Regions from separate parts of the Pseudomonas sp. C321 genome, predicted to be linked through region 3. Evidence: riboswitches for the same ligand, from Rfam matches in the RefSeq annotation. Region 3 holds a riboswitch; each other region holds the start of a gene.

Region 1 (9,996 bases), on a different contig from region 3:
GGTTGGCGGTTCGTGCCTGCCCTTGCCTGCCCTTGTCCAATCGACCCGCCTTGGGTCGGGCATCCGCCCCCGCGTCAGGTCGAGGGCGAATGCCTAGGGCTTTTTTGGCCAGGTCGGAACATCCCGCCGAGCCCCGACCGACAATGCGGGCGCAGGCATATCGCCCCACAGCCCTTGGCCCTGGGCAGGCGATGAGTCGGCTGGCTTCGATGATTGACCTGTAGTGGGCGGGCTCGCCGGCAGGGAGTGTTCCTGACGGCGGTGACGCAGGGCGAACTCAGCCACGGCCTCGATATCTTCCACGCTGATAGCGCCAGCCCCACGCCACGCGGCATGGGCTCGAGCGCCACGCAGCCAGACCAGGTCGGCACGCAAACCATCGACCCCAGCGGCAAAGCAACGCTCAGTGATCTCGGCCAATGCCTGGTCATCCAGGGGAATACTTTCCAGCACTGCCCGCGCCTGGGTGCAACGCTCACGCAGCGCCGCCTGTTGATCGGCCCACTGCGCGCAGAACCCTTGGGGATCGCTGTCGAAATCCAAGCGGCGGCGGATGATCTGCCCACGTTCGACAGGCAGGGTTTGCCCACTCAGGGCCACGTTGAGTCCGAAGCGGTCGAGCAACTGCGGGCGCAACTCGCCTTCTTCCGGGTTCATGGTGCCGATCAGCACGAAGCGCGCCGAATGCCGATGGGAAATGCCGTCACGTTCGATCAGGTTGGTGCCGCTGGCGGCCACGTCCAGCAGCAGGTCCACCAGATGATCGGGCAACAGGTTGACTTCATCGACGTAAAGCACGCCGCCGTCGGCCTTGGCCAGCACGCCAGGGGAAAACTGTGCCCGGCCTTCGCCCAGCGCCGCGTCGAGGTCGAGGGTGCCTATCAGCCGTTCTTCGGTGGCGCCCAAGGGCAGCGTGACGAACTGACCGCTGGCCAACAGGTCCGCCAGGCCACGGGCCAAGGTGGACTTGGCCATGCCGCGCGGGCCTTCGATCAGTACGCCGCCGATTTTCGGGTCGATGGCGGTCAGGCACAGGGCCAGCTTGAGGTCATCGGCGCCGACAACGGCGGACAGCGGGAAATGAGGGGTATCAGTCATCGCGAGTTCTCGGTGAGTGCTGTGACTCAGTTGTCTTCTTCTATATCCAACAACAAATTTTCCAATGCCTCGCGGTACGCCCCAGGCTCCTGCCACATACCCCGCTGCTGGGCTTCCAGCATGCGTTCGGTCATGTCGCGCAAGGCGTCGGGATTATGTTGCTGCACGAAAGCACGGGTGTCAGGGTCGAGCAAATAGGCGTCGGCCAACAGTGCGTACTGGTGATCGTCGATCAGTGCGGTGGTGGCGTCAAAGGCAAACAGGTTATCGACCGTTGCCGCCATCTCGAACGCGCCTTTATAGCCATGGCGCTTGACCCCTTCGATCCACTTGGGATTCGCTGCACGGGCGCGGATCACCCGGTTCAGCTCTTCCTTCAAGGTGCGGATTTTCGGCAGGTCCGGCTGGCTGTGGTCGCCATGATAACTGGCGGCCTTGTCGCCACTCAGGGTTTCCACGGCGGCGAGCATGCCACCCTGAAACTGGTAGTAATCGTTGGAATCAAGCAGGTCGTGCTCGCGATTGTCCTGGTTCTGCAACACCGCCTGGACCTGGCTCAGACGCTGGGCGAACTGTTCGCGGGCGGCGGTACCTTCATCGGAGCCGCCATAAGCGTAACCGCCCCAATTGAGGTACACCTCGGCCAAGTCTTCGCGACTCTGCCACAGACGACCGTCGATTGCGCCCTGCACGCCAGCGCCGTAAGCACCCGGCTTGGCCCCGAAGATCCGCCAGCCGGCTTGCTTGGCAGCGGCTTCTTCATCCAGACCGGACAAGCGCAAGGCCTCTCGCTCGCTGCGCACCTTGGCAGCCAGCGGGTTCATATCATCGGGCTCATCCAACGCGGCGACCGCTTGCACCGCAGCATCAAACAACCGGATCAGGTTGGCGAAGGCATCGCGAAAGAACCCCGAGACCCGCAGCGTGACATCAACGCGCGGACGGTCCAGCAGGCTCAACGGCAAGATTTCAAAGTCATCCACCCGCTGACTGCCGGTGGCCCACACAGGGCGCACGCCCATCAGCGCCATGGCCTGGGCGATGTCATCGCCGCCGGTACGCATGGTAGCAGTGCCCCACACCGACAGGCCGAGCTGACGCAGGTGGTCTCCATGGTCTTGCAGGTGCCGTTCAAGAATCAGGCTGGCTGACTGGAAGCCAATGCGCCAGGCGGTGGTGGTCGGCAGGTTGCGCACATCCACCGAGAAAAAATTACGCCCGGTGGGCAGCACGTCCAACCGACCACGGCTGGGCGCTCCGCTGGGACCGGCGGGGACGAAGCGCCCGCTCAGGGCATCCAGCAAGCCGCGCATCTCCGCCGGGCCGCAGGCATCCAGGCGCGGAGCGACGACGATGCGCAGGCTTTCGATCACCGCCTTGACGTCGTGCCAGCCGGGTTCTTCAAGTTGCTCGACCGGCCCTTCAAGCGCCTGCTCAATCAAGCGCGCGGCATACAGTTCCAGGCGCTCACGGGTGTCGCCAGCGGTGCGCCACAATTGTGGATCGATCGTGTGTAATACCTCGGGGCGAGCCCCGGCCCATGGCTCGGCCAGGGCGCAATCCAGCGGATCGAAGCCCAGTTCGAAAGCCTTGGCCAACACCCGCAGCAAACTCGATTGCGGACCACGGCCATCGCCACGGGGAATGCGTAGCAAAGCCAGCAACGTGTCGATGCGCAAGCGGCCAACGGGTGATTCACCGAAGATATGCAAGCCGTCGCGAATCTGCGACTCCTTCAGATCGCACAGGTAAGTATCCAGGCGCGGCAGCCAGATCGCCGCATCGGCGTCGCTGTCGAGGTTTTCGTCCAGTGCCAACTCTTGGTCGATGCGAGTTTCCCGCACCAGCTTGAGGATGTCCTTTTGCAGCTCCCTGGCTCGACGCGGGTCGAGCAGTTGCGCTTCGTAATACTCGTCGGCCAGCAGTTCCAGGTTACGTAATGGGCCGTATGTTTCGGCACGGGTCAGCGGCGGCATCAGGTGATCGATGATCACCGCCTGGGTGCGACGCTTGGCCTGGGCACCCTCGCCCGGATCATTGACGATAAACGGATAGATATTCGGCAGCGGGCCAAGCAATGCATCCGGCCAGCAATTTTCCGAAAGCCCGACGCCTTTACCGGGCAACCACTCCAGATTGCCGTGCTTGCCAACGTGAATCACTGCGTGGGCGCCGTAGGTCTGGCGCAACCAGAAGTAGAACGCCAGGTAACCGTGGGGCGGCACCAGGTCCGGGTCGTGATACACCGCGCTGGCGTCGACCTGATAACCCCGGGCCGGCTGGATACCGATAAACGTCAGGCCCAAGCGCAGGCCGGCGATCATCATGCGGCCGTCGCGGAACATCGGGTCGGTGTGCGGCGAACCCCAGCGTGCGAGCACCGCCTGCCGATTGCTTTCAGGCAGGCGGTTGAACATTGCCTCGTAGTCGTCCAGGCCCAGGCTTTGATGGCAGGGGCGCAGGTCGAGGCTGTCGAGGTCGTTGGTGATACCGCCCAGCAAATCCTGGATCAGTTGCGTACCACTTTGCGCTAACACGTCCGGCAGCGGATAACCTTCAATCTGCAACGCCCGCAGGATATTCAGCGCGGCGGCCGGGGTATCGAGGCCTACGCCATTACCGATGCGGCCATCACGGGTTGGATAATTGGCGAGAATCAGAGCGATGCGTTTTTCAGCATTAGGCACCCGCGCCAGGTCGACCCAGCGCCGCGCCAGGTCAGCGACGAAGTCCATGCGCTCAGGTTGCGCCCGGTAGCACACCACATCCGACTGGCTGCGCTCGCTGCGCCAAGCCAGGTCCTTGAAGCTGATGGGGCGGCTGATGATCCGTCCGTCCAGCTCCGGCAACGCAATGTGCATTGCCAGGTCACGGGGGCCAAGGCCTTGCTCGCTGGCCTGCCAGGCGGGTTCGTTGTCCTGGGCGCAAATGGCCTGGATCACCGGGATATTGCGGCGAAACGGTCGCAAGTGCGGCGCTTCGGGGCTGGATTGGGCGAAACCGGTGGTGTTGAGAATCACCGAAGCCTGCACCTCATCCAGCAAGTCCTCGACCACCGTCAGGCAGCCGGGCTCTTTCAAACTGGCCACAGCCATGGGCAATGGGTTCAACCCCGCTGCCTGCAGGCGCTGGCAGAACACATCGATAAAGCCGGTATTGGCTGCCTGCAAATGGGAGCGGTAGAACAGCACTGCTGCCACGGGAAGATCGGGCTGCCAGTCGGCCTGCCAATCACTCAGGCACGCGTTGGCTTTATGGGGATGATAGATCGCCGTACGCGGCAGGATTTGCGGCTCGGACCAGCCATAGTCGCGCCCCAGATACCCGTTGGCCAGGCAGCGATAGAAATCCAGCGCATTGCCCAGGCCGCCCTGGCGCAGGAAGTGCCAGAGCCGATCGCGCTCTTGCGCGCTGACGGTACTCAGGCCGCTGAGTTCCGGGTCTGGACGGTCGTCACCCGGCACCAAAATCAGTTGCACACCGCGCTCGGCCAACTGCACCAAACGCTCGATACCGTAACGCCAATAACCGATCCCACCATGCAGTGAAATCAGGATGACCTTGGCGTGGCGCAGCACCTCATCGACATACAGGTCGACCGAGGCGTGGTTCTGCACCTGCATCGGGTTGGCCAGGCGCAGGCTCGGGTAATCCTCGGGCAACTGCTGGGCAGCTTCGGCCAGCAGCGCCAGGCTGGAGTCGCCGCTGCACAGGATCACCAGTTCGGCGGGGGTTTGTCCAAGGTCGGCAATGTTGTCATCCGAGACGAAACCGCCGGGCTGGGTCCTGAGCAGGTGCATGGCTTAAACGCTGAGGGCAGCGCGCAATTGCGCTTCGAGCAAGGTGGCGTCCAGTTCCTGGCCGATCAGCACCAGATGTGTGGCGCGCGGCTCATCGGCGCGCCAGGCGCGGTCGAAGTGCTTGTCGAAACGGGTGCCCACGCCCTGGATCAGCAGGCGCATTGGCTTGTTGGGGATTGCGGCGAAGCCCTTGACCCGCAGGATGCCGTGCCGGACCACCAGTTGGGTCAAGGCATCGAGCAGCAGGCTTTCGTCGGCTTGTGGCAGCTCGATGGAAATCGAGTCGAAGGCGTCATGGTCGTGGTCGTCTTCACCTTCGTGATGATGATCGTGATGGCTGTGGCGGCTGTCGATGTGCTCTTCGGAACCGGCACCCAGGCCAATCAACACGTCCAATGGCACGCGACCGCTGCTGGCTTCGATGATCTTCACCGCTGGCGGCAACTCTTCAGCCACTTCCAGGCGCACGCGGGCCAGGTCTTCGGCGCTGATGAGGTCGGATTTGTTGAGGATCACCAGGTCGGCGCTGGCCAGTTGGTCGGCGAACAGCTCGTGCAGCGGCGATTCGTGGTCCAGGTTCGGGTCAAGTTTGCGCTGGGCATCCACCTGATCCGGGAAGGCAGCGAAGGTGCCAGCAGCCACGGCCGGGCTGTCGACCACGGTGATCACCGCGTCAACGGTGCAGGCGCTGCGAATTTCCGGCCATTGGAAGGCCTGGACCAACGGTTTTGGCAGGGCCAGGCCCGAGGTCTCAATGAGAATGTGGTCGAGGTCGCCGCGACGGGCTACCAGCTCGCGCATTACCGGGAAGAACTCTTCCTGGACGGTGCAGCACAGGCAACCGTTGGCCAGTTCATACACGCGGCCGTTGGCTTCTTCTTCGGTGCAACCGATGGAGCACTGCTTGAGAATTTCACCGTCAATGCCCAGCTCGCCGAATTCGTTAACGATCACGGCGATGCGACGGCCCTGAGCGTTGTCGAGCATATGGCGCAACAAGGTGGTTTTACCCGAACCGAGAAAGCCGGTAACGATGGTGACGGGGAGTTTGGCCAGTGTTTTCATCGGATGCCCTTTGGCAAGGTGGCGGGCAGACGGGACGATTGGCCCTGCGGCGGCGCGCAGAAGCCCATTTCGCCACCGGATCACCCCGCCCGGTTGAAAGTTGAGAATCGTAGCGAGGCAGGTCTCCTGGCTTGGGGCTTGCCGGTCTTGCGACTGGCGCTGGCTGCGCCTTCCCGCCTTGTTCAGGCAGTGGCGTGGCAGTCAGATCAACCCTTTACAGTTGCGGGGGCAGCCGCGGCATCAACCGCGTTCCCTTCTTAGCTTCGACCTGGGCCGAAGAACCTCGAAGGCGCAAGGCTACAGGGGCTCGGTCAATTTGACTACCATCCCTCACCCATGCTCTCCTACACATCTTGTTTCGGGTGCCCTTCACAGGGTGAAACGGGAAACCGGTAAATCATGTGCTTGACTCAAGCCATGACCAGTCCGGTGCTGCCCCCGCAACGGTAAGCGAGCGAAGCATCAGATCCACTGTGCCGAGATGGCATGGGAAGGCGATGCTTTTAGGTCGACTCTTTTCAAGAGCCCCCTCGCAAGCCCGGAGACCGGCCCGATCAATCAAATAACAAACCCGCGGTGGGCGGGCGCTGTTCAGAACTCTGCGTGCCTGGCTCGCAGGGTTTTCATGCGCTCGTTTCACCCTGACACTCGAAAGGGACGTGCCATGTCGATCATCAGCAGCACCTCGCATACCGCAAGCAACACCGCCACCTTGAGCCAACGCCTGACCGCGGCCATCGGTGCGTCGATTCTGGGCGCGTGCCTGGTCTATTTCGCCGGTTTCTCCCATATTGAGGCCGTGCACAACGCCGCCCACGATACCCGCCACAGCGCCGCGTTCCCGTGCCACTGAGACCTGCCGACATGATCAAGCGAATTGCCCAAACCGCAGGTTTCACCGGCCTGTTGGCTGCCCTGTTGCTGACCCTGCTGCAAAGCTTCTGGGTCGCGCCGCTGATTCTCCAGGCGGAAACCTTCGAAAACGCCCCCGCGGCTACCCAGATGCATGAGCATGCCAACGGCACCGCTGCCGCTCACAGCCACGACGCCGAGGCCTGGGAGCCGGAAAACGGCTGGCAGCGCGTGCTGTCCACCACGGGCGGCAACCTGGTGGTCGCGGTCGGCTTCGCGCTGATGCTGGCCGGCCTCTACACCTTGCGTGCGCCAACCCGCACCGCTCAAGGCCTGTTGTGGGGCCTGGCGGGTTATGCAACCTTCGTCCTCGCGCCAACCCTTGGCCTGCCACCGGAACTGCCGGGCACTGCTGCGGCTGACCTGGCGCAACGGCAAATCTGGTGGATCGGCACGGCCGGTTCCACTGCCGCCGGTATTGCGTTGATCGTGTTCGGTCGCAACTGGCTGCTGAAAGTGTTGGGCGTGGCAATCCTGGCGGTGCCCCATGTGATTGGCGCGCCGCAACCGGAAGCCCATTCAATGCTGGCTCCTGAAGCGCTGGAAGCGCAGTTCAAGATTGCCTCGCAATTGACCAACGTTGCCTTCTGGCTGGCCCTGGGCCTGATCAGCGCCTGGCTGTTTCGCCGTAACCGTGACGATCAATACTCAGCATGACCACTGACAACACAGCGCCGACCCTGGTGGTCGGCCTGGGTTGCCAGCGTGGCTGCGACACTGACACCCTGCTTGCCCTGTTCAACAAGGCCCTCGACGAGGGCGGCATCGATCGCCAACGCATCACTGCACTGGCCAGTATTGATCTCAAACAGGATGAACCAGGGCTGTTGGCATTGGCCAAGGCCTTGAACCTGCCGCTGCAGTTTTTCAGTGCCGGGCAATTGGCACTGTATGAACCCCGGCTCAGCCACAAGTCGGCTATCGCCTTCGCCCATACCGGCTGCCATGGCGTTGCCGAAAGTGCCGCCCTGGCCTTGGCTGAACACTTGGCCCAGGGGTCGGCGAGGCTGCTGATCACCCGTCAGAAAAACGCCCAGGCCACCTTTGCGTTAGCCAGTTGCGGCTAAAATCTCGATAATCGCCTGCCTTGATCATGAGCAATCTTCATCTGAAGCCTTGCACGCTTGTTTTTTTTGCATAGGAAACCGTCATGACCGTCTTTTTCATCGGCGCAGGCCCCGGCGATCCCGAACTGATTACCGTCAAGGGCCAGCGGCTGATTCGCAGCTGCCCGGTGATCATTTATGCGGGCTCGCTGGTACCGGCCGCCGTGCTGGAAGGTCATCAGGCCGAACAGGTGATCAACAGCGCCGAACTACACCTTGAGCAGATCATCGGTTTGATCAAGGCCGCCCACGAAAACGGCCAGGACGTGGCACGGGTGCATTCCGGCGACCCTAGCTTGTATGGTGCGATTGGCGAGCAGATTCGCTGGCTGCGGGAGCTGGGCATTCCCTTCCAGATCATTCCGGGCGTGACAGCCGTGGCCGCCTGTGCGGCGCTGCTGGAGGCTGAACTGACCCTGCCGGATATCGCCCAGAGCGTGATTCTGACCCGCTATGCCGATAAAACTGCGATGCCGGCGGGAGAGTCATTTAATAGTCTGGCCAGCCACGGTACGACTATGGCGATTCATCTGGGGGTCAATCATCTGGAGAGGATCGTCGCTGAACTGCTGCCTCACTACGGCGCCGACTGCCCGATTGCCGTGGTGCATCGTGCAACCTGGCCAGATCAGGATTGGGTTATTGGTACGTTGGCGGATATTGCCGAAAAGGTAGCGGCCAAGGGGTTCAGGCGGACGGCATTGATTGTGGTGGGCCGGGTGTTGGCCAGTGACGGTTTCAGCGAGTCCTCGCTGTATCGCGCAGGTCATGCGCACTTATATCGGCCTTGAGTATTCCCGGATGCTAATGCAAAACCCTGTGGGTTGGGTACATATCCGTTATTTTAGTCAGGGCGGCTTAGGGTTACGCCCTTACGGCGTGTCACTTTTGAAAAGAGCCCAAAAGTAACCAAAAGGCTCTTGCCCCACCACTTGGCGCCTCGCCTAGGCTCGGCATGCCTTCACTCCGGCATTGCTCCGTGGGCCGCCGCGATGGGCCATCCTTGGCCCAGCGCGGCTAAACCGGCGTCCTGCCGGTTTACCCACGGATCAATGCCTGCGTTCAGCCATCGTGGTTAACGGGGCGCCTTAGATCAAAAGCAAAAGCACGGCGGCCTGGTAGCCGACCTGAGTGGTGAAAAGCAAAAACGTATCCCATGCCCACTGTAGGAGCGAGCTTGCTCGCGATGGTCGTTAACGATGACGCTGGTTTCCTGAGTCACCGCGGCGCCCTCAGGTTCTTCGCGAGCAAGAACTAGGCGTCCCCCTCGCTCCTACAGAAAAGCGGATTGGCGCTGGCTTTGCTCTGCTTTTGATCTGGCTCTTGATCTGCCTGCCCATAAAACCAGAGGCCAATAGGTAGGGCAGGAGCGTTTTGGTTACTTTGCCGCTTTTGCAAAGTGACACGCCGTAAGGGCGTAACCCTAAGTCGCCATTACCGCAGCAACGGATATGTACTCAAACCTGCCCCACACTTAACCCTAATTATTACAAAACCCATATAACCCATTGAATTAAGATCATAAAAAAACGGCGCTCACGGGGCGCCGTTTTTCATGCTCGCAGCGAACACCTTAGTAGTAGGCGTTTTCTTTCTGCGTGTGGTCAGTCACGTCACGTACACCCTTGAGCTCGGGAACCCGCTCAAGCAAGGTGCGCTCGATGCCTTCGCGCAAGGTCACGTCCGCCTGGCCACAGCCCTGGCAACCGCCGCCGAATTTCAACACGGCAATACCGTCATCCACTACGTCGATCAGGCTGACTTGGCCGCCGTGGCTGGCCAACCCAGGGTTGATCTCGGTTTGCAGGTAATAGTTGATACGCTCGTTGACCGGGCTGTCGGCGTTGACGCTCGGCACCTTGGCGTTAGGCGCTTTAATGGTCAACTGGCCGCCCATGCGATCGGTGGCGTAGTCAACCACGGCATCGTCAAGAAAGGCTTCGCTGAAGGCGTCGATGTACGCGGTGAAGCTCTTGAGCCCCAGGGCGGTATCTTCGGGTTTCTCTTCCCCCGGC
Region 2 (9,996 bases), on a different contig from region 3:
GGTCGGCCTGGGGGAAGGTGTTGTCGGTCATGGCCTCATTGCGGGCAAGCCCGCTCCCACATTGGCCTGGGTGTCTGGCACAAATAACGCTGCAATCGCTGTCGGGTTGGACGGGAAATAAAAGTGCACATAAGAGGCGGTCATCCGTCCCTGCCGATAAACCGCCTCGGCGCCGCGTCCGCCGTTGGGGCTCAGGCCCCGGGCAATCGGCTGCCATTGGGTACTGGTCAGGGAATGATGGTAGGTGTGGCCGCGCAGAACGCCTTCGGGCAAATCGACACTTTGCAGCGCCAGGGCGGCCAGGCGCTTTTGCATCACAGCATCGCCCTGAAGCAGTCCGAGTAATTCGGCGCGGGTGCCATCGACATCGGTGAGCGAGTCCAGCAAATACAGCATGCCGCCGCATTCGGCCAGCAAGGGCTTGCCGGCGCCATGGTGGGCGCGGATGGCGGTCAGCATCGAAGTGTTTTGCGACAACGCCAGGTGATGCAGTTCCGGATAACCACCGGGCAGGTACAAGCTGTCAGCTTCTGGCAGTTCACAATCATGAATCGGCGAGAAGAAGCGCAGCTCAGCGCCCATCGCTCGCAACAAGTCGAGGCCGGCGCCGTAGGTAAAGGCAAAGGCTTCGTCACGGGCAACGGCAATCCGTACACCGGCCAGCAACGGTTCGGCCTCTATCGGCTCAGGCGCAGCGAACTCTACCGGCGGCGGCAGCGCTACCTCGCAACTGCTACCCAACGCTTGCGCGGCGGCATCCAGGCGCAGATCCAGGTCATTCAATTCGCTGGCTTGCACCAGCCCAAGATGACGACTCGGCAGCTCGATACCGGTCTCCCGCGACAGTGCGCCGTACCAGCGCAGGCCTTCGGTAAGGCTACCTTCCAGCAACTGCGCATGACGCAGGGTGCCGACGCGATTGGCCAGCACCCCGGCGAACGGCAGATCAGGCTGGTAACGGGCGAGCCCCAAGGCCAAAGCGCCAAAAGTCTGGGCCATCGCCGTGCCGTCGATTACCGCCAGCACCGGCACGCCAAAATGCCGCGCCAGGTCAGCGCTGGACGGCGTGCCGTCGAACAGGCCCATGACGCCTTCGATCAAAATCAGGTCGGCCTCCCCCGCCGCTTCCCACAACAGCCGCCGACTTTCCTGCTCGCCGACCATCCACATGTCCAATTGATAGACCGGCGCACCGCTAGCGCGCTCGTGGATCATCGGGTCGAGAAAGTCCGGGCCGCACTTGAACACGCGGACCTTGCGCCCGAGATTGCGGTGCAAGCGGGCCAGTGCGGCGGTGACGGTGGTTTTGCCCTGGCCTGACGCCGGCGCGGCGATCAAGACTGCAGGGCAGTGACGGGACTGCTTCAAAGTTCAATGCCCTTCTGTGCCTTGATACCGGCCTGGAACGCGTGTTTGAGCACGCCCATTTCAGTGACGGTGTCGGCCATTTCAATCAGTTCCGGCTTGGCGCCGCGGCCGGTGACCAGTACATGCTGCATCGGCGGGCGGGCTTGCAGGTCGCTGAGGACCTGGTCCAGGTCGAGGTAGCCGTGCTTGAGGGCGATGTTCAACTCATCCAGCACCACCAGGCCGATGGACGGATCGCGCAGCATTTCCTGGGACACCACCCAGGCGGCTTCGGCCGCGGCGATGTCGCGCTGGCGGTCCTGGGTTTCCCAGGTAAAGCCTTCGCCCATCACATGGAAACGCACTTGCTCGGGGAAGCGGCGGAAGAACAGCTCTTCACCGGTGCTGTTGCGGCCCTTGATAAACTGCACCACACCGCACTGCATGCCGTGGCCCATGGCCCGGGCCAGCATGCCAAAGGCTGAACTGCTCTTGCCTTTGCCATTGCCGGTGAGCACCAGCAGCAATCCGCATTCGTTCGGTGAATTGGCAATGCGCTCGTCGATCACCGCTTTTTTGCGCAGCATGCGCGCCAGGTGGCGCTCGTCACGATCGGGGGATTCAGTCATGGCAGCTCTCCGTTGGGGCTGGACAAAAACGGCGGGCAGGAAAAGAGAAAGCAAACAGCCAAGCATCGCCCACCGTGATGCTGTTGGATGAATCAGGCCGGTCTCCGGGCTCATGAGTGGCGTTGCGCGCCGAGGGTGCGCCTTCCCATATCGCGGGGCGATACAGTGGCGAAAGCACCGTCTTGACTCATTTACCGTTGCGGGGGCAGCGCCGGGATCGTGGCTTCACTGTGTACAAGTGCGCTCACTCACCGGCTTCCCTGTTTCACTCTGTTGACGCACACGCCACAGAGCACCTGAAACAAGCGGCGAAGGTTAGTGGGTTGGGGGTGGAGCGTCAATTAAAGCTGGCGGCGCACTTGAACCATCGCAGCGCGTCGTGCCTCTATGACTACAGGTATTGAGGAGAAAAACATGCATAAGACCCGACTCGCCTTACTCATCATGGTCGCTGGCACCCTGGCCGCTTGCGGTGATAGTTCCACCTTGCAAGTGTCCGACGGCACCGGGCCCTCGCCCAAGCTGCCGGAGCCGAACAAAACCCTGATCCCCACCGTGAATATCGCCCCGGCGATTGGTTGGCCGAACGGCGTCAAGCCCACTGCGGCGGCCGGCACCCAGGTGGCAGCGTTCGCCGAAGGCCTGGATCACCCGCGCTGGCTGTACGTACTGCCCAATGGTGATGTGCTGGTGGCGGAAACCAACGCACCGCCCAAGCCGGACGATTCCAAGGGCATTCGCGGCTGGGTGATGGGCAAGGTCATGGGCCGAGCCGGCGCTGGCGTGCCGAGCCCGAACCGCATCACCCTGCTGCGGGACGCCGACCACGATGGCGTCGCTGAAACCCGCACGGTGTTCCTGGAAAACCTCAACTCGCCGTTCGGCATGACCCTGGTGGGCAACGACCTGTACGTCGCTGACTCGGACAAGCTGTTGCGCTTCCCTTATCAGTCAGGCGAAACCTCCATCAAGGAGGCTGGCACCAAGGTCGTCGACCTGCCGGGCGGCCCTCTGAACCATCACTGGACCAAAAACGTGGTGGCCAGCAAGGATGGCAACAAGCTGTACGTCAGCGTCGGCTCCAACAGCAACGTCGCGGAAAACGGCCTGGAAGCGGAGCAAGGTCGGGCGGCGATTTGGGAAGTAGACCGCGCCACCGGCCAGCACCGCATCTTCGCCTCTGGCCTGCGCAACCCCAACGGCATGGCCTGGGAGCCGCAAAGCGGCAAACTGTGGACGGCGGTCAACGAGCGGGATGAAATCGGTAGCGACCTGGTGCCGGACTACATCACCTCGGTCAAGGATGGCGGCTTCTATGGCTGGCCGTTCAGCTACTACGGCCAGCACGTCGATGTGCGCGTGACTCCACAAGACCCGGACCTGGTGGCCAAGGCCATTGCGCCGGACTATGCGGTCGGCCCGCACACTGCATCACTGGGTCTGACCTTCGCCGAGGGCAGCAAGTTGCCAGCACCGTTCAGTAACGGCGCGTTTATCGGCCAGCATGGCTCGTGGAATCGCAAGCCTCACAGTGGTTACAAAGTGATCTTTGTGCCGTTTGAAGCGGGCAAGCCAAAAGGGCAACCGGTGGATGTGCTGACCGGGTTCCTCAACAGCGATGAAAAAGCCATGGGCCGGCCAGTGGGCGTGGTGATCGATCAGCTGGGGGATTTGCTGGTGGCCGATGATGTGGGGAATAAAGTGTGGCGGGTGTCAGCAACTAAATAACCTGCTAACAAGCCTCAAGCTGCAAGTGGCCGTTAGGCGCCTTCTTGCAGCTCATAGCTTGAAGCTTGTAGCTGCTTCTTAGGGATTACGCGCCAGATGCTCCGGCGGCAATACGCGCTTGGCGCTCAGGTACGCATTCTGCCAATACGCCTTGGATAGCGTGTCCAGCTTCACCGTACCGCCCGTTTGCGGGGCATGCACAAAGCGCCCTTCGCCCACATAGATTCCCGCGTGGCTGACCTGCGAGCCGCCATTGGTGGCAAAAAAGAGTAGGTCGCCGGTTTGCAGGGCATCTTCACTCACATCCTGGGCACGCATCACGATCAGTTCGCGGGTGGTGCGTGGCAAGGAGATACCGGCAGCGTCACGGTAGACAAAACCAATCAGGCCGCTGCAATCAAACCCCGAGTCCGGCGTATTGCCGCCCCAGCGATAAGGCGTGCCGACCAGGCCCAACGCACGAAAAAGTACGTCTTCGGCAGCCGGAGAAAAGGTTTGGGTGGAATAGTTGAACACCGGCTTGGGCTTGACGGCCACGGGAGGTGGACGACTTGCGCAGGCGCTGAGCAGCGCGGCGCAAATGACAAGAATTAGGCGGGCCGAGGTCGACATGGGCAGAACGATCCTGATCTGGATGCGGCTTTCGTTACCGAAGGCTGAAAACCAGACCGCGCAAGCAAAGCTCGCGCGATCAGCTCACAACAATATCCAAGGATTCTAGCGCTTACACGTCAAACTTCAAGTATCACTTTAACTTTACTTGCGGGAGGTAACGGTAGTCGGGGCCATGGCCAGGGCGCGCTTGGCTTCGATAAAGGTCTTGCTCCAGTAACTATCGCCCAACTTATCGACCCGAACGCCACCGCTACGACGGCTGCTGGAGTGGATAAATTGGTCATCGCCCAGGTAAATACCGGCGTGACTGACGCGACCACGACCATTGGTACTAAAGAAAAGCAGATCACCAGGCTTGAGGTTGTTGCGAGCGACCAACGGTGCATCAACGTTGATCATTTCACGAGTGGAACGCGGCAGCTTCATGCCGGCCTCTTCGCGAAACAGGTAACCGATGAAACCGCTGCAATCGAAACCGGCTTCAGAGGTACCGCCGAAACGGTAACGGGTGCCGACCAGGGACAGACCGCGCTCGAGGATGCTGTCGGCCAGAACTGGAAGCTGATAAGGCTTGCTGTCGGAAAACTCAGCCAGTTCTTTTTCTGTCGCTACTTCTTCTGAATAGACAGCTTCCTGGTAAGCAGTGGAAGACTGCGCAGCGACAAATTTTTGTTGATTGTGTTGTTGAGGCTTTTGCTGCTCAGCCACCTGTTGAGGGTGGGTGGCGCAACCAAACAACAGGGTAACAAGTGCGAGAGGCACGAGGGGTGCGAAGCGATTTAGCATGGGCACGACCGTGGCTGGATGTGTAAAGAAGCCGAGACTATGCCTTCTATCATATCGATTTGCAAATTCAATCGTGATCCATGTGACTTCTTGTTTGGGCCATGACATCTAAGCCCTTAAACCCCTACAAGACCCTTTTGCGTGGCCAAACAGGCTAAAACGCAGAATTTCTGGCGCCTGCAAAATGCCAAGAGCCCCTATTTTAAAGGGCTGGCTACCAGCCGAGGGTTTCTTTCAGGAAAGGAATAGTCAGCTTGCGCTGGGCCTGCAAAGAGGCTTGATCGAGGCGTTCGAGCAATTCGAACAGCGCACTCATGCTGCGGGTGCCACGGGTGAGGATAAAGTGCCCGACTTCATCGGTAAGGTGCAGGCCCCGACGGGACGCACGCAATTGCAGGGCGCGCAGCTTGTCTTCATCAGACAGTGGGCGCATCTGGAAAATCAGTGCCAGGGTCAGGCGAGACTTGAGATCCGCCAGCTTCACCGGCAACTCCCGAGGCGAGGTGGACGCAGCAATCAGCAAGCGCCGCCCGCTGTCACGCAAGCGGTTGAACAGATGAAACAGCGCCTCTTCCCAATCCGCCCGCCCCGCAACTGCTTGCAGGTCATCCAGGCAAACCAGTTCGTATTGTTCAAGGTTGTCGAGGATTTCGGTGCCCCGATCCAGTAACTCGGCCAAAGGCAGGTACACCGCCGGTTCGCCCATCTGCTCAAAACGCAGGCAAGCGGCCTGCAACAAGTGGGTACGCCCCACGCCGTCCTTGCCCCAGAGGTAAATCAGGCTTTCGGTCCACCCGGCGTCGGCTTCGCAAAGCCGCTCGACATAGCCGAGTGCAGCGGCATTGGCGCCTGGGTAGTAATTGATAAAGGTAGCGTCGTCACGCAGACGCACACCTAGGGGCAGCTGAATCGGTTTCATGCTGACTGAACGGTTCCAATCGGACCGTTAGTGGCCTCTGTGAAAAGTGTGCAAAGTTTATACCCGTGACGCCGGGTGCACAATGCAGCAGACCACAAGCAAAATCAAAGGTTTGCGTTAACGTGCTGGATTTCGTAGAGATTATTTGACGCCACGGCCACTGGCCTGGGGAGCAACTACGACAAACCCGGCACTGAGCCGGGTTTGTGAGGGAGCGCTGAACCTCGACCTTATAGATTGGGCTCGTCGACACCGGTGTAGACATCTGAATCCTTGTACAGGTCGTGCACATGGCGCACCAGTACCATGATCACTGCCGCCACTGGCAATGCCAGCAGGATGCCGGTAAAGCCAAACAGTTCACCGCCCGCCAGGATCGCAAAGATCACCGCCACCGGGTGTAGACCGATCCGATCCCCCACCAGCAATGGCGTCAGCACCATGCCTTCCAGCGCCTGGCCCACCATGAATACCGCGACAATCCCCAGCATCGGGTAGAAGTCACCGCCAAACTGGAACAGCCCGGCCACCAGCGCCGCACCAATGCCAATGACAAACCCCATGTACGGCACAATCGCCGCGAGGCCAGCAATCAGGCCGATCAACAGGCCCAGTTCCAGACCGATTGCCATCAGCCCCGCCGCATAGATAATCCCCAAGGCCAACATCACCAGCAGCTGACCACGAACGAACGCGCCGAGCACTTCATGGCACTCTCCTGCCAGGGAGACGATGCGCTCCTCACGGCTACGCGGCAACAGGCTGCGGATCTTCGCCATCATCAGGTCCCAGTCCCGCAGCAGGTAGAACGCCACCACCGGGATCAACACCAGATTGGTCAACCAGCCAATCAGCGCCAGGCTGGAAGCCGTCGCCTGACTGAGGACAATCCCGACAATATCGGTGGTCTGCCCCATGTGCTCACTGATGGCGGCCTTGACCTTGTCGAATTTCCAGAAGCCATCGGCCAGGCCAAGCTTGGCCTGAGCCCAAGGCATGGCAGTGTGTTGCAGCCAATCGAGCATTTGCGGCGCCAACTCATAGAGGCGAAACAATTGCTTGGCCAACATCGGTACCAGCACCAGCAGCAGCGCCATGACAATCAGGGTGAACAGCGCAAACACCGCCACCACACCCCAGGTGCGCGACAACCCAACCTTTTCCAGGCGATCCACTAAGGGATCGAACAGATAGGCCAGCAGCAGCGCAACCAGGAACGGCGTCAATATCGAATGCAGCAAGAATACAAAAACGCACAGCACGACGATCCCGCCAAGCCACACCCAACGACGCGAATCCGCCATAAACCACTCCATCTGTTAGTTGCTTCTATATAAGGAAGAACAGTTACCAACGAAAACGCAGTTGCGGCGTCGGCTCGACCTGCGGCGCGGGCGCCGGTTGCGCACCTTCGGCCGTCGGCTGCTGGACGGGCGCAGGTGCAGGCACCTCACCGGCCGGCACCTCCTGCAACTTTGCCAGACTCAACTGGGTGCGCAACTGGTCGGCGCTGCCATTGACCCGATAGATGATACGACCGCCATCAACCCGTTGCAGTTGCGCGCCAAACGGCTCCAGCAAGTGCCCCAAGGCAGCGTAGCGCTCCAGGGTCATGCCCTGCACCTCAAGCAGTTGCTCGCTGGTTGCCCCCGCCTTGACTGCAAAGCGCGGCGCCAGGCGCTCACTCACGGCCAACAGCACCGCGTCGGCCAGGGCCGCGGTATCTGCGCCTTGGACGGTGCCCTGCTCGGCTTTATCGCCCAGCCACAAACGCCATTTGGCTTGCCATTGCCCGCCCTCTTCACGGGCATGCACCGCCAGCATGGCATCGGCACCGTAACGTTCCGACGCCGAGCGCAGTGGCGCTGGGTCAGCGCTTTCAAGATTAGGTGCGGTGGCGACGATCTGCTCATCGAGATCGCCCAACGGCAGGCGCAACGGCAAACCTCGATGCTGGGCCGCGCGACGCAATGGCTGTGCAGCGGCCTGGCCGTCACCGACCAGGCTGCTGCCTTCGGTGGAATCACTCAGCCACCAACCAAGGATCGATGGCCGATTGCTGCCCCACAGCGCCAGGCCTGCTTCGCGCAAGGCGCGATCGGTGCTGACCGGGTCGAAATCTACCTGCAGGCTTTCAGGCGGGCCGGCGTCGTAGCCGTACTGGCTGATGATTTGTTGCGGGTCCTTGCGGATTGCCGCCAGGCCGGGGCCTTTGGCTGCCTTGGCGTCGCCGGTCAAGCGAATCACCAGGGTTTCCAAGGCACGCTGGGTCGCCTGGGCGCGCTCATCCGGCGTCTGGCTGCTGACAGGTTCGAGTACTTGATAGAGGCCATTGAGGGTTTCGGCATGACTCGCCAGGCTGACCAATGACAAACAGCCTACAAAAAAGAATTTACACAAACGCATGGAAGATTCCCGAACGACAAAAAAGCGGCTGGAATAGACCGCGTGAGCACTGTTAAGCAAGGCTGTGACCACAGCGACCAGCAAAACATTCACAAGATCCTGGTAAGTTTTTGTACCGTCATAACGATAGCCGGTTAAAGGCTATACCTTATATACGGTCAGAAGCCGCATCGATTAGCGTTTTTTTAACCCCATATGCCCCTGCCCGTCGGCCCGAGGATGGCCGCTGCCCCTCAAGCCTGATAAAATCGCGCGCCTTCGCAGACCGTCCATGGCAAGGCATTCTGAAACCATCCGTTTCAGCATTCCCGCCGCATTCGGTCGTTACCCCTGAATCCCCCCTAAAGGCCTGGATCATGAGCAAGCAACCCTCCCTGAGCTACAAGGACGCCGGTGTAGACATCGACGCCGGTGAAGCATTGGTCGAACGCATCAAGAGCGTCGCCAAGCGCACTGCGCGCCCTGAAGTCATGGGTGGCCTGGGCGGTTTTGGCGCCCTCTGCGAAATCCCGGCCGGTTACAAGCAGCCTGTTCTGGTCTCCGGCACCGACGGCGTCGGCACCAAGCTGCGCCTGGCGCTGAACCTGAACAAGCACGACACCATCGGCATCGACCTGGTGGCCATGTGCGTCAACGACCTGGTGGTCTGCGGTGCCGAACCGTTGTTCTTCCTCGACTACTACGCCACCGGCAAGCTCAATGTCGAGACCGCGACCCAGGTCGTGACCGGCATCGGCGCGGGCTGTGAACTGTCCGGTTGCTCCCTGGTAGGCGGTGAAACCGCTGAAATGCCGGGCATGTACGAAGGCGAAGACTATGACCTGGCTGGCTTCTGCGTCGGCGTCGTGGAAAAAGCCGAGATCATCGACGGCTCCAAGGTTGCCGCCGGTGACGCCCTGCTGGCCCTGCCATCGTCCGGCCCGCACTCCAACGGCTACTCGCTGATCCGCAAGATCATCGAAGTGTCCGGTGCCGACATCGAAAACATCCAGCTCGACGGCAAACCACTGACCGACCTGCTGATGGCCCCGACCCGCATCTACGTCAAGCCGTTGCTCAAGCTGATCAAGGACACTGGCGCCGTCAAGGCCATGGCCCACATCACCGGTGGCGGCCTGCTGGACAACATCCCGCGCGTACTGCCTAAAGGCGCCCAGGCCATTGTCGACGTGGCCAGCTGGCAACGTCCGGCAGTATTTGACTGGCTGCAAGAGAAAGGCAACGTCAACGAAACCGAAATGCACCGCGTGCTGAACTGCGGCGTCGGCATGGTCATCTGCGTAGCTCAAGAGCACGTTGAAACCGCTCTGAACGTCCTGCGTGAAGCCGGCGAGCAGCCATGGGTCATCGGCCAGATCGCCACGGCTGCCGAAGGCGCAGCCCAGGTGGAACTGAAGAACCTCAAGGCGCACTGATGTCAGCAACCTGTAACGTCGTGGTGCTGCTCTCCGGCACCGGCAGTAACTTGCAGGCTCTGATCGATAGCACGCGCACGGGCGACAGCCCGGCGCGCATCGCTGCGGTGATTTCCAACCGCAGCGACGCCTACGGCCTGCAACGTGCCAG
Region 3 (9,996 bases):
AACGTCAGCGCCAAGACGATCAGTTTGAACATGGGGATCAACCTCAAGGCTTGCGCAGCAAATAAGTGTCCATGATCCAGCCGTTGGCCTGGCGCGCCGCCTTGCGCACACGCTCAATCTCATCGGCAACCTCAGCCACCTTGCCGCTGATGAGGATCTCGTCCGGCGTACCGAGGTAGGCGCCCCAATAGATATCCACGTCCTTGTCCGCCACGGTGCGGTAGGAGTCCTCTGCATCGAGCATCACCACCAACGTATCGGCGTCACTGACCTGCCCCGCCGCCAACCGGCGACCTGTGGTGATCTCGATGGACCGGCCGATGCGGTTCAGCGGCACTTTGTGCTGGGCCGCCAGGGCCTGGACGCTGGTGATGCCGGGGATGACTTCGAACTCGAATTCACAGCGGCCAGTGGCGAGGATTGCCTGGAGGATGCGGATGGTGCTGTCGTACAGCGCCGGGTCGCCCCACGCCAGGAATGCGCCCACTTCACCGTCGGCCATTTGTTCGTTGATCACCCGCTCAAAGGTCTGCTGCTTATCGCGATTCAGGTCCTGCACAGCGGTGGTGTAGTCGATTTCACCGCGCACTCGCTCGGGGCAATCAGCCTCGACAAAGCGGTAGTCGTGATCGGTGATATAGGTCTCGCAGATTTCCCGACGCAGGTCGATCAGCTTGTCCTTGCTCTGGCCCTTGTCCATCAGGAAAAACACGTCGGTGCGGTTGAGCGCCTTGACCGCCTGCATGGTGATGTAGTCGGGGTTGCCGGCGCCAATGCCGATGATCAGGATGCTCTTCATGGGAAAGTCTTCATGAGGTGTTCTCAATACGGGGCGGCGATTTTGCCATGTTCCGGCTACGAGGCGTGAGTTTCCAGGCGCAGGCGCCAGACACCGTTGAAACGCAGCTCGGTGGATGACAGCGGCTCCACGTCGATCAGATTGAACATCGCGACCGGACATTGCATGACGTGCAGCAAGGCAGCACGGATGATGAAGGGATGGGTCACCGCCACCACGTGTCCTGGATTAGCTTCGAGGGTTTGCATCCACTGCCCTACCCGCTTGCAGACCTGTTGCACCGATTCGCCACCATGAGGGGCGCTGGTGCTGTCGGTAAGCCAGGTCATCAACTCGTCGCGGTCGACCTCGTCGATATCCTGGCCCTGCCAACTGCCGAAATCACCATCGCGCAAGGCTTCATCGACCTTTGCGCCGTTGCCGAACAACGTTGCCGTTTGCCGGGTTCGGGCTTCAGGACCACAGAGCAGGCGCAGGTTTTTCTTGAAACGCCCGGCCAGCGATAACGGCACCTGCCGCCAATCCATCTCCAGAGACTGGTCGATAGGGAATTGACCGCGTTTCTGATACGGCGTCGTGGCGTGGCAAACAAGGGTCAAACGTGTGGCCTGCATCCCCTTCTCCTCTGGTGTGGGAATCACGTGTGCAGTCAATACTGCGCCAGCCCCTTGCCTGACAAGCCAATTGTTCGGAAATTTCCCCGCCAAGTTGACGAGCGGACTTGCGAATGTTCAGATGCTGCCCTGTTTCAGGTGCCTCATGCCGCCGTGCATGGGGTGAAACGGGAAACCGGTACGCTCATCCGAGCAAGTCCGGTGCTGCCCCCGCAACGGTATACGCGTGACCTCTTCGACACACCACTGTGGCCAAACCGCCATGGGAAGGTGAAGGGCTCCAGACGCGTGAGCCCGGAGACCGGCCTGGAGTATCTCCATGGACGCCGACCTGGCCAGCGCCCAGGCGTTGATCGAGCCTGGCAAACCGTTATCAGTGTTCTACCTGGACAGCGAAGTCAACGGCCTGGACAGCGAAAGCCGGCGCAGTTTCGTCACGACCCTGTTGGCCGCCGCCAGCCGCAAGCGCCAATTGCTGACCACAGACCCAGTGTTGTCGCGCCTGCGGGCGGTTCGGGAAAACCGCATGATCGATATCCCGTTTACCCACCTGGTACCCACGGTTGGCAGCGCCAATGTGGTGCTGGGACTGGCGCGGCAGTTCAGGGACATGCGCCAGGAGTTATCCCCAACTCTCTGAACGACTGAAAACCAGGTTCGCATACCAGTCAATGCTGATTGCAATAGGTCAATAGCGTGTGAAGCAGGTGGTCGATAGCCTCAGATACACCTTCAACCGCAGGCGCCAGTGCCTCACGATCCTGCTGTTCACAGGCCTTCTCCAATACCTCACAGCAGCGCGTCAATACCTGCGCGTTGACCATACGAGCACCGCCCTTGGCCCTGTGGGCCAGGTCATGCAACCTGGGGAAATCCTGCGTGCGCAGCAGTTGCGGCAGTAACCCGTGGTCCACCTGCAAACTGTCGAGCAATGGGGCCAGCAGCTCTTTAAGCGCCTGGGTGTCAGCGCCTGTCAACTTTACCAGGTGGCTCAAATCAATATTCGCTAGCGGCTCGGGCTCAAAGGGCTCGGCAATCGAGGGCATCCCGGTACGTGAAGCCAGCGCCGCGCGCAGGTCCTCAAGGCCGGAAGGTTTAAACAGGCAACCGTCCATTCCGGCCTGCAGGCACAGGTCCACTTCCTCAGGCTGAGCGTTGGCGGTAAAGCCCAATAACAAACAGGGGGCCAGGCCTTTGGCCTGCTCTTGCCTGCGAATATCCCGCGCCAACTCGTAGCCATTTTTAAACGGCATGTTGCAATCGGTGATGACGCCATCAAAGCACTCCTCTTGCCAGCGCTCAAGGCCCTGAATACCGTCCTCGGCGGTACTGATCCGATGCCCGAGAAAGCTCAGTTGTCGGGCGAGCAGCAAGCGGTTGGCGGGATAGTCGTCCACCACCAGAATATTCAATACATGGGCCGCAGATGTTTGCGGGGTAGCCGATACCGCCGGGGTGGGCGGTGAAACAGTAGCTGCCAACGATAACGTCACGTCGACCCGCGTGCCCTGCCCAACGACACTGCTCAGTTGTAGTTGACCGCCCATCATCTCGCACAGGCTGCGGCTGATCACCAGTCCCAGGCCAGAACCGCTGCGGGCCGCCTGCTCGGTGTTGCGGCCCTGAACAAAGGGGTTGAACAGCCGCGCCTGGTCGTCGGCGCTGATGCCAATCCCCGTGTCCTCCACCCATAACTTCAGACTCAAGTAACCGCTGGCAACGGCCGGCGCCCCCTGGGCACTGAGCCGAACCTGGCCGCTGCTGGTGAACTTGATGGCGTTGCTCAAGAGGTTGGATACCACCTGTTTGAAACGCTGCGGGTCAATCAGCACAGGACGATCAATCAGCGGATCTAGCTCCACCTGCAGCGACAAGCCTTTGGCCCGCGCCAGGCCCTCGAAAATCCGCGCCGTTGATTTCAGCAATTCATGCAAGTTCGAGGGCTCCAGGGTCAAGGACAGGTGCCCGGATTCGATGCGTGCAATGTCGAGAATATCGCCGATCAACTCCAACATGCCCCTCGACGCATCGGACGCCACTTCCAGGGCATCGCGGTCTACCCGGCCCTGTTCGGCGTTTTTCAGGGCCAGTTCGATCATGCCAATAACCGCATTCATGGGAGTGCGAATCTCGTGGCTCATGGTTGCCAGGAAGGTGGTCTTGGCCCGGTTGGCGGCATCGGCGCCTTCCATGGCCTCCTGCAATTGCCCCAGCAAACGCTGACGTTCGCTGACATCCACCCAGCCAGCAATCATGCCCACCACCTTTTCGTCACCGTCACGGTACGGCAGCATCCAGTGGTAAATGGTCAAGGTCGCGCCGCCTGGAGCCTTGAGTACACGGTCGTGTATCTGCGGCTCTCCCTGCTCCATCAGCCGCAGGTAGTCCTCATGATAGGACTGGGCCTGGGGCGGGTTGCCCGTATCGGTCTCAACTACCGTTTTGCCGATCACGTTTTCAAGCTTGAAGCCGAACACCTCAAGGTAAGCGCTGTTACAGGCCATCAGCCGCCCCAGGCGATCACGAACATAAATCGGATGCGGGGTGCCGTCGATCAGTACGCTCATAAAACGCATCTGATCACTCAGGGCTCGCTCGGCCTGGGCTCGCTTGCGAATCAGGCTGCGCAGGTAGATCACCCAGCCCAACGTCACCAGCAAGAGCAGTGCAGCCAGGGAAAAAACCTGGATGATCGTATTACGGTGCTGTGACCAGTAGCCGTCTTCGATGACTACTTCAGTGCGCCAGCGATTGGTAAACTCATCCATTTCCTGAGGCGTAATGCTCAATAGCGCCTTGTCAAGGATCGAGTACAGCTCCAGTTGGCTGCGGTTGACCCCAAAAGTGATACGGGCAGGCTGCGAGCCAACCGTGCTGGTCACGCGCAAACGGTCACGGTACTGACGGGCAATTACGTAGCGGGCGCTGATCAGCGAGTTGAGCGCCGCATCAGCCTCGCCGCTGGCCACCAGCTCCATGGCCTGCACGGGGCTCTGCACCTCCACGAACTTTATGCCGGGATAATCCTGGGTAATTCTTTCACGCAGGACATTGCCACCAATCATCGCAAGGCGCTTGCCCGGCATGTCCTCCAGTGTGAGCGGATTGCCTGTGCCGCTGCGACTGACCAGTACGAAGGGGTTGGTCAGGTACGGGCGGGTAAAACGTATCTTCTCTTCGCGCTCCATGCTGGGGGTGATAACCCCCATCATCTCGACAGCGCCAGCGTTGACCTGATCAACTTGCCAGGGAAGCGAGCCGCCGCGCACCACATCGAACTTCAGCCCGGTACGCAAGCTGACCTGGGCCAGGACCTCCGCACTCAAGCCCTGAAACTGGCCCTGTTCGTTGAAAAATGAAATCGGCACAAACTCGTCGAGCACCGCCACCTTTACCCGCGGATGCTTGTCCAGCCAGCGCTGTTCACTGGCACTCAGGCGCAGGCGGGCCTTGCCGATGAAACCGAGATTGCCAGCGCTCCAGCGGCGCAGGATCTCCATTTGCTCGCTGACCGGGATCACTTGCAGCGCCGCATTGACGATGCCTAGCAGTCGGGTGTTGTCGCGCGAGAATGCGAAAGCGAAAGGATTGACCTCCAGTGTAGAAAAGTCGGCCATGCGTACGTTATTGAGGTGGTTTTTAATGATCAGGTAATTGGTACTGATCGCATCCCCCAGGTAGACATCCGCCTGGCCGAACGCAACAGCGCCAATGGCTTCGAAGGTCGACGGGAAAAGTTGCAACCTAGCGTTGGGGTAAAACGCCTCTACCGCCGCCGGTTGCATGTAGTGATAGAGCATCGCCAAGCGCTTGCCCGCCAAGTCGGGGCTCAGGGCCTGGCTGTCATCCATGCGCGTCACTAGCGTCGGTTGGTCGTTGGCATACGAACGCGATAATACAAGCTGCGGGTCCGCCGCCTCATAACCGTTAGCCGATCCCAGAAAGTCCACCTCGCCGCGCTTGAGCGCCGCGATCACCTCATTGCGACTGTCGTAGCACCGAACCAGGACCGTGACGTTCAAGGCCTGGGCGATCAGCCCTGCGTAATCGGCAGTAATGCCCTCTAGGTCACCATTATTGTTAGTCAAATCAAACGGCGCATAATCAGGGCCGGAGACCCCCATCACCAACGTGCGCCGCTCTCGCAACCAACGCCAGTGCGACTCACCCAGGGTCACCGGCTGACCGTCAAAGTAGGAGTGCCCCAGTAAATGCAGGGACCGTGGTTCGCCAAAGGCCAAGCCCGCGGTGGATAACAGGCTCATCAACAAGAATGCTGTGAACCACCGGCCCAAGGAAACTGACATTTCAGATCAGATGGTTGCGCTGAGCGAACTTGGACAAGTGCACCACCGACGACATGCGCAGTTTCTCCTTCAATCGGGTTTTATAGGTACTGATGGTCTTGTGGCTCAACAGCATATCCTCAGCGATATCCTTGTTGCCCAGGCCAAGGGCCAGTTTCTGCAACACCGTCAACTCACGGTCCGACAATGCAGCCACCAGTTGTTGCTCGGTGGATTGCAAGTCATCCCGGCGCACAGAGCTTGTGGGCAGGCTGGGAAAGCAACTGTAGTTGGACATGACGGCCTTGATGGCTTTTTGCAGCTCATCCAACTCGCCGGTTTTTGCGACAAAGCCCATCGCACCAGCACGCATGCAGCGCGTTGAGAAAAACACTGCCAGGTAGGAGGTCAACACCAGGATTTTGCACGGCAGGCCCAGCGCCTTGATCCGGCTGATCACCTCCAGCCCACCCAGCTTGGGCATGGCCAAGTCGAGGATGACCAGGTCCGGCCGCTCCTCCCTGGCGATCTGCATGGCGTCAGCGCCATTGCCCGCCTCAAAAATCTTGTCGAAGCCTTCCTGCTTCAACAGATACTTAACGGTTGCACGAATGAACGGATGATCATCCACTATTAACGCTTTGCTCATGCGACTCCCCTGGGAAGACACCACCCTGATTGATTCCATTACCGACGACTCGATCATTTCATCAAGGTGCCAGTACCCTTGCACATCACGCGGGGCCTATCTACCTGTGAGAAATCACAGTTCCGACGAGCGGCGCTGTATAAACAGGAACAACTCAGATACGCCTGGCCCCGGTTCTTGAAAAGACAGCACCTTCAATTCCGACTAGGTGCAAGGGCGCAACATTAGCAATGAAGGGACGCTTCAACTGAAGGGCAAGTCCTAGTGGCTTGTAGGACTTCTCCTCACAAAAACATAGTCAACGTTGCTGACTCACCAGGTGGGAGGCAGGGCGCGTGGCCCCGAGACATGGTAAAAAACTGCTGTTGGGTGGGGTTGAGGGACGAAGGCTACTCGGTAGTGCTGGGGCTCCAGAACGCTTGAACTACCAGTGTCGACGTGGAAATGCGCGCTACCAGCGCATCCAGCTCATCCCCATCTACCGACGTCACCGCCAGGGTGGCTTCGATTTCCACCTCATCACTACCAAATGGCCGCACGTCGACATCACTGGCCGGGTAGTTACAGCGCGCCAGTTCCGCCTCCAGCAACGCCAGCACGGCCTTTTGCTGAGTACGCCGGGCGATCACGTAAAGGACGTTGGTGACCTCGGCAGACACCACATCCAGCGGCTGGCGGTTGATATTGTTGACGATCGGCCGCAACAAGGTATTGGCCGCCAGTACAAACAACGTGCCGAGCAACGCTTCAAGGATCAGGTCGGCACCGGCGCAAGCCCCCACGGCCGCCGAGGCCCACAGCGTGGCTGCGGTATTGAGCCCACGCACATTGCCTTCCTCGCGCATGATGACCCCAGCGCCAAGAAAGCCGATGCCGGACACCACGTAGGCGACCACCCGCACCGCGCCTTCGGCACCGCCCAGGCGGTTGGCCATGTCGACGAAAATTGCCGCCCCCACCGCCACCAGCACGTTGGTGCGCAGGCCCGCTGTGCGCTGGCGGTACTGACGCTCAAAACCGATCAGCCCGCCGAGGATGAACGCGGCGCTGAGACTGACCAGAGTATCGATCAAGGAATTGAGGTTAATGTTGTTGATGGCTTGCATCAGAAATCTCCATTTATTGCCAGCCAAACCGGCGGATGTAAAAGCCTTTCACCGCCAGGGTCAGCGCCATGTAGGCCAACAGAATCAGCGGCAGGAACACGGGCACGGCAGGCTTGGCCCGCCTGTCGCAAACGACAGGCGCGTCCGTAGTCCCGTGAGATGAGTCACGGACTGTTCAGCGTCGATGAGAGGGACGTCGGGGTGCAGGCCTGGAATGGCCGCTACCGGGATGCCGCTGCTCGCTTATTCGGCGAGACAACGGCATGGGATATGCGCGTTATCTTGCCGAGAATGTGCCGGTTACCGAGACCGGCCGACAACTGTCACTCGAACAAGTACCCACTGAGGGTCTCCGCTATTGATAAAAACGCGCGAAGCTTACGCCCCGTTTTCTGGAGGGTAAACCGTAGGAAAGTTTCCGTATGGGGAATAAGAAGATTCTTCAGGAAGGGTTCAGGTAGCACGTCTGCAGGAACCAGGCGCCCTCCTGGTTCCTACAGTTTTCGCTATCAGCTGGCCGTCGCGAGCAACAAATCCCGCATCGACCGCCCCTGCCCGCGACTACGATCATGCTCATACAACGAAGCCGCAATCTCATCCGCCCGAATCGGCAATATCGACAGCAACGTATCACTCAAGCCATGACTGGCCTGGCTAAACCCCTGCATATAGATCCCCGCCCTGCACCTTTCATCGGTCACCACCCGGTAATCGCGGCTGACCTCAAAGTCACCCATGTACGTCTCAAGCGGCGCCAGCAACTGGCGATGCATCTGCCGCTCATACCCGGTCGCCAACACCACCGCATCATAGTGATTCAGGCTGGTTTCCCCAGTCGCGTTATGACGCAACACCAACTCGACACCCAAAGGCCCAGCGCTGGTTTTTTCCACGGTGGTGAGGGTACGGAACGCATGGCGGGCAATGCCAGAGACTTTTTGGCGATAGAAAACCCCGTAGATCCGCTCGATCAAGTCCAGGTCCACCACTGAATAGTTGGTGTTGTGGTACTCATTGACCAGGCGCTCACGCTCGCTGCTGGCCTGCTGGAATACCAGATCGGTGAACTCCGGGGAAAACACCTCGTTGACGAACGGGCTGTCATCCGCCGGTTTCAACGCCGAGCCGCGCAGGATCATGTCGACCTGCACCGACGGGAAACTGTCATTGAGGTCGATAAAGGCCTCGGCCGCGCTCTGCCCGCCGCCGATGATCGCGATGCGCATCGGCTTGCCGTCGACACACGGCTGCTGGGCCATACGCGCCAGGTATTGGGAATGATGGAACACCCGCCCGTCATCCTTGAGCGACCTGAACGCCTCGGGAATTCGCGGTGTACCGCCGGCACTGACCACCACCGAGCGAGCGGTGCGAACCAGCTGTTCGCCCTGGGCATCACGGGAGATCACTCGCAGCGCTTCAACCTGCTGTTGGTGCAGGATCGGCTCGATGGCCAGCACTTCCTCGCCATAGCGGCTTTGTTCGCCAAACTGCCCGGCGACCCAGCGCAGGTAGTCGTTGTACTCCATGCGGCACGGGTAAAACGTGCCCAGGTTGATAAAGTCCACCAAGCGGCCGTGAGCCTTGAGGTAGTTGACGAAGGAATAGGGGCTGGTGGGATTGCGCAGGGTGACCAAGTCCTTGAGGAAGGATATCTGCAGTTCACTCTGGCTTACCAGGGTATTGCCGTGCCAGCGGTAGTCGGCCTGCTTGTCGAGAAACAGCACGTCCAGCTTGCCCTGGGCCTTCTCTCGCTCTTGCAGGGCGATGGCCAGCGCCAGGTTCGAAGGGCCAAAACCGATACCGATCAGGTCGTGAACCGCGGGCGATGCAATTGCCTGTGTCATTCCAGTGTCCTCTGGATAAGCCCCGGAGCAGTGGGGCGGGAAAACCTCAGAGACCTGTAGGCAGAACAACAGGTCGTGTGTTGATAGGAAACGAGGACAATGAAAAGAAATTTAACAGCGACGGTTCAGTGGCTGTCCCACTCGCGCATCCGTACCCGGCAATGCTTCATGGCGTTGACGATATGTTTTTCCACCACGCTGCGGGAAAGGTTGAGGCGTTCGGCGATTTGCAGATGGGACAAGCCCTCAAGCTTGCGCAAAAGGAAGCTGTCGCGGCACGGCGGGGACAACTCGGCCAAGGCGCTGCCGAGCATGTCCAGGCGCTGACGGTGGTCGAGGCTGACTTGTGGCGAGGGGCTGAAGAAGCGCTCTTCACTGTCCAGTACCTCCAAAGGTTCTACCTGGCGCAGGGCGTTGCGCCGATGGCCGTCGATCACCAGGTTCAGGGCGGTGCGATAAAGGAAGGCGCGGGGTTGCTCGATCGGTGTATCGCTGGCGCGCTCAAGCACCCGCACATAGGCGTCATGCACCACATCCTCGGCCACCTGACGGTTGCCCAGCTTGGCGTTGAGGAAACATATCAGCTCGCGATAGTAGCTTTCCAACATGACTCCCGACCGCATTGATGGCGGCTTATGACCCTTTAAGCGTGAAGACCACTGTCAATGCAATGCAGTGATGGCAGTTTGAACATG

What was found. Region 3 has a riboswitch for cobalamin ahead of ACZRJ6_RS13130 (ABC transporter substrate-binding protein). Riboswitches for the same ligand answer to the same signal wherever they lie in the genome.
Region 1: another riboswitch for cobalamin. It lies ahead of cobW (cobalamin biosynthesis protein CobW); the one in region 3 lies ahead of ACZRJ6_RS13130 (ABC transporter substrate-binding protein).
Region 2: another riboswitch for cobalamin. It lies ahead of cobO (cob(I)yrinic acid a,c-diamide adenosyltransferase); the one in region 3 lies ahead of ACZRJ6_RS13130 (ABC transporter substrate-binding protein).

Annotation. Positions count from the first base shown of each region.
Region 1 covers NZ_JBUZRB010000013.1:24,584-34,579, forward strand. Annotated here, with positions in the region: gene ACZRJ6_RS24595 (vWA domain-containing protein) at 1-40, opposite strand, end outside; gene ACZRJ6_RS24600 (ATP-binding protein) at 94-1,098, opposite strand; gene cobN (cobaltochelatase subunit CobN) at 1,125-4,898, opposite strand; gene cobW (cobalamin biosynthesis protein CobW) at 4,902-5,963, opposite strand; cobalamin riboswitch at 6,063-6,264, opposite strand; cobalamin riboswitch at 6,307-6,531, shown strand; gene ACZRJ6_RS24615 (CbtB domain-containing protein) at 6,628-6,816, shown strand; gene ACZRJ6_RS24620 (CbtA family protein) at 6,828-7,532, shown strand; gene ACZRJ6_RS24625 (cobalamin biosynthesis protein) at 7,529-7,942, shown strand; gene cobM (precorrin-4 C(11)-methyltransferase) at 8,026-8,772, shown strand; partial or broken gene ACZRJ6_RS24635 (outer membrane lipoprotein carrier protein LolA) at 9,138-9,233, shown strand; gene nfuA (Fe-S biogenesis protein NfuA) at 9,555-9,996, opposite strand, start outside.
Region 2 covers NZ_JBUZRB010000001.1:243,683-253,678, forward strand. Annotated here, with positions in the region: gene bluB (5,6-dimethylbenzimidazole synthase) at 1-31, opposite strand, end outside; gene ACZRJ6_RS01085 (cobyrinate a,c-diamide synthase) at 28-1,368, opposite strand; gene cobO (cob(I)yrinic acid a,c-diamide adenosyltransferase) at 1,365-1,976, opposite strand; cobalamin riboswitch at 2,055-2,291, opposite strand; gene ACZRJ6_RS01095 (PQQ-dependent sugar dehydrogenase) at 2,391-3,704, shown strand; gene ACZRJ6_RS01100 (C40 family peptidase) at 3,783-4,316, opposite strand; gene ACZRJ6_RS01105 (C40 family peptidase) at 4,461-5,105, opposite strand; gene hda (DnaA regulatory inactivator Hda) at 5,320-6,024, opposite strand; gene ACZRJ6_RS01115 (AI-2E family transporter) at 6,255-7,328, opposite strand; gene ACZRJ6_RS01120 (DUF2066 domain-containing protein) at 7,372-8,430, opposite strand; gene purM (phosphoribosylformylglycinamidine cyclo-ligase) at 8,787-9,845, shown strand; gene purN (phosphoribosylglycinamide formyltransferase) at 9,845-9,996, shown strand, end outside.
Region 3 covers NZ_JBUZRB010000004.1:68,788-78,783, reverse strand. Annotated here, with positions in the region: gene ACZRJ6_RS13145 (alpha/beta hydrolase) at 1-32, opposite strand, end outside; gene cobF (precorrin-6A synthase (deacetylating)) at 44-799, opposite strand; gene ACZRJ6_RS13135 (histidine phosphatase family protein) at 856-1,413, opposite strand; cobalamin riboswitch at 1,533-1,737, shown strand; partial or broken gene ACZRJ6_RS13130 (ABC transporter substrate-binding protein) at 1,724-2,053, shown strand; gene ACZRJ6_RS13125 (transporter substrate-binding domain-containing protein) at 2,082-5,678, opposite strand; gene ACZRJ6_RS13120 (response regulator) at 5,722-6,348, opposite strand; gene ACZRJ6_RS13115 (MgtC/SapB family protein) at 6,738-7,454, opposite strand; gene ACZRJ6_RS13110 (lysine N(6)-hydroxylase/L-ornithine N(5)-oxygenase family protein) at 7,964-9,301, opposite strand; gene ACZRJ6_RS13105 (sigma-70 family RNA polymerase sigma factor) at 9,427-9,906, opposite strand.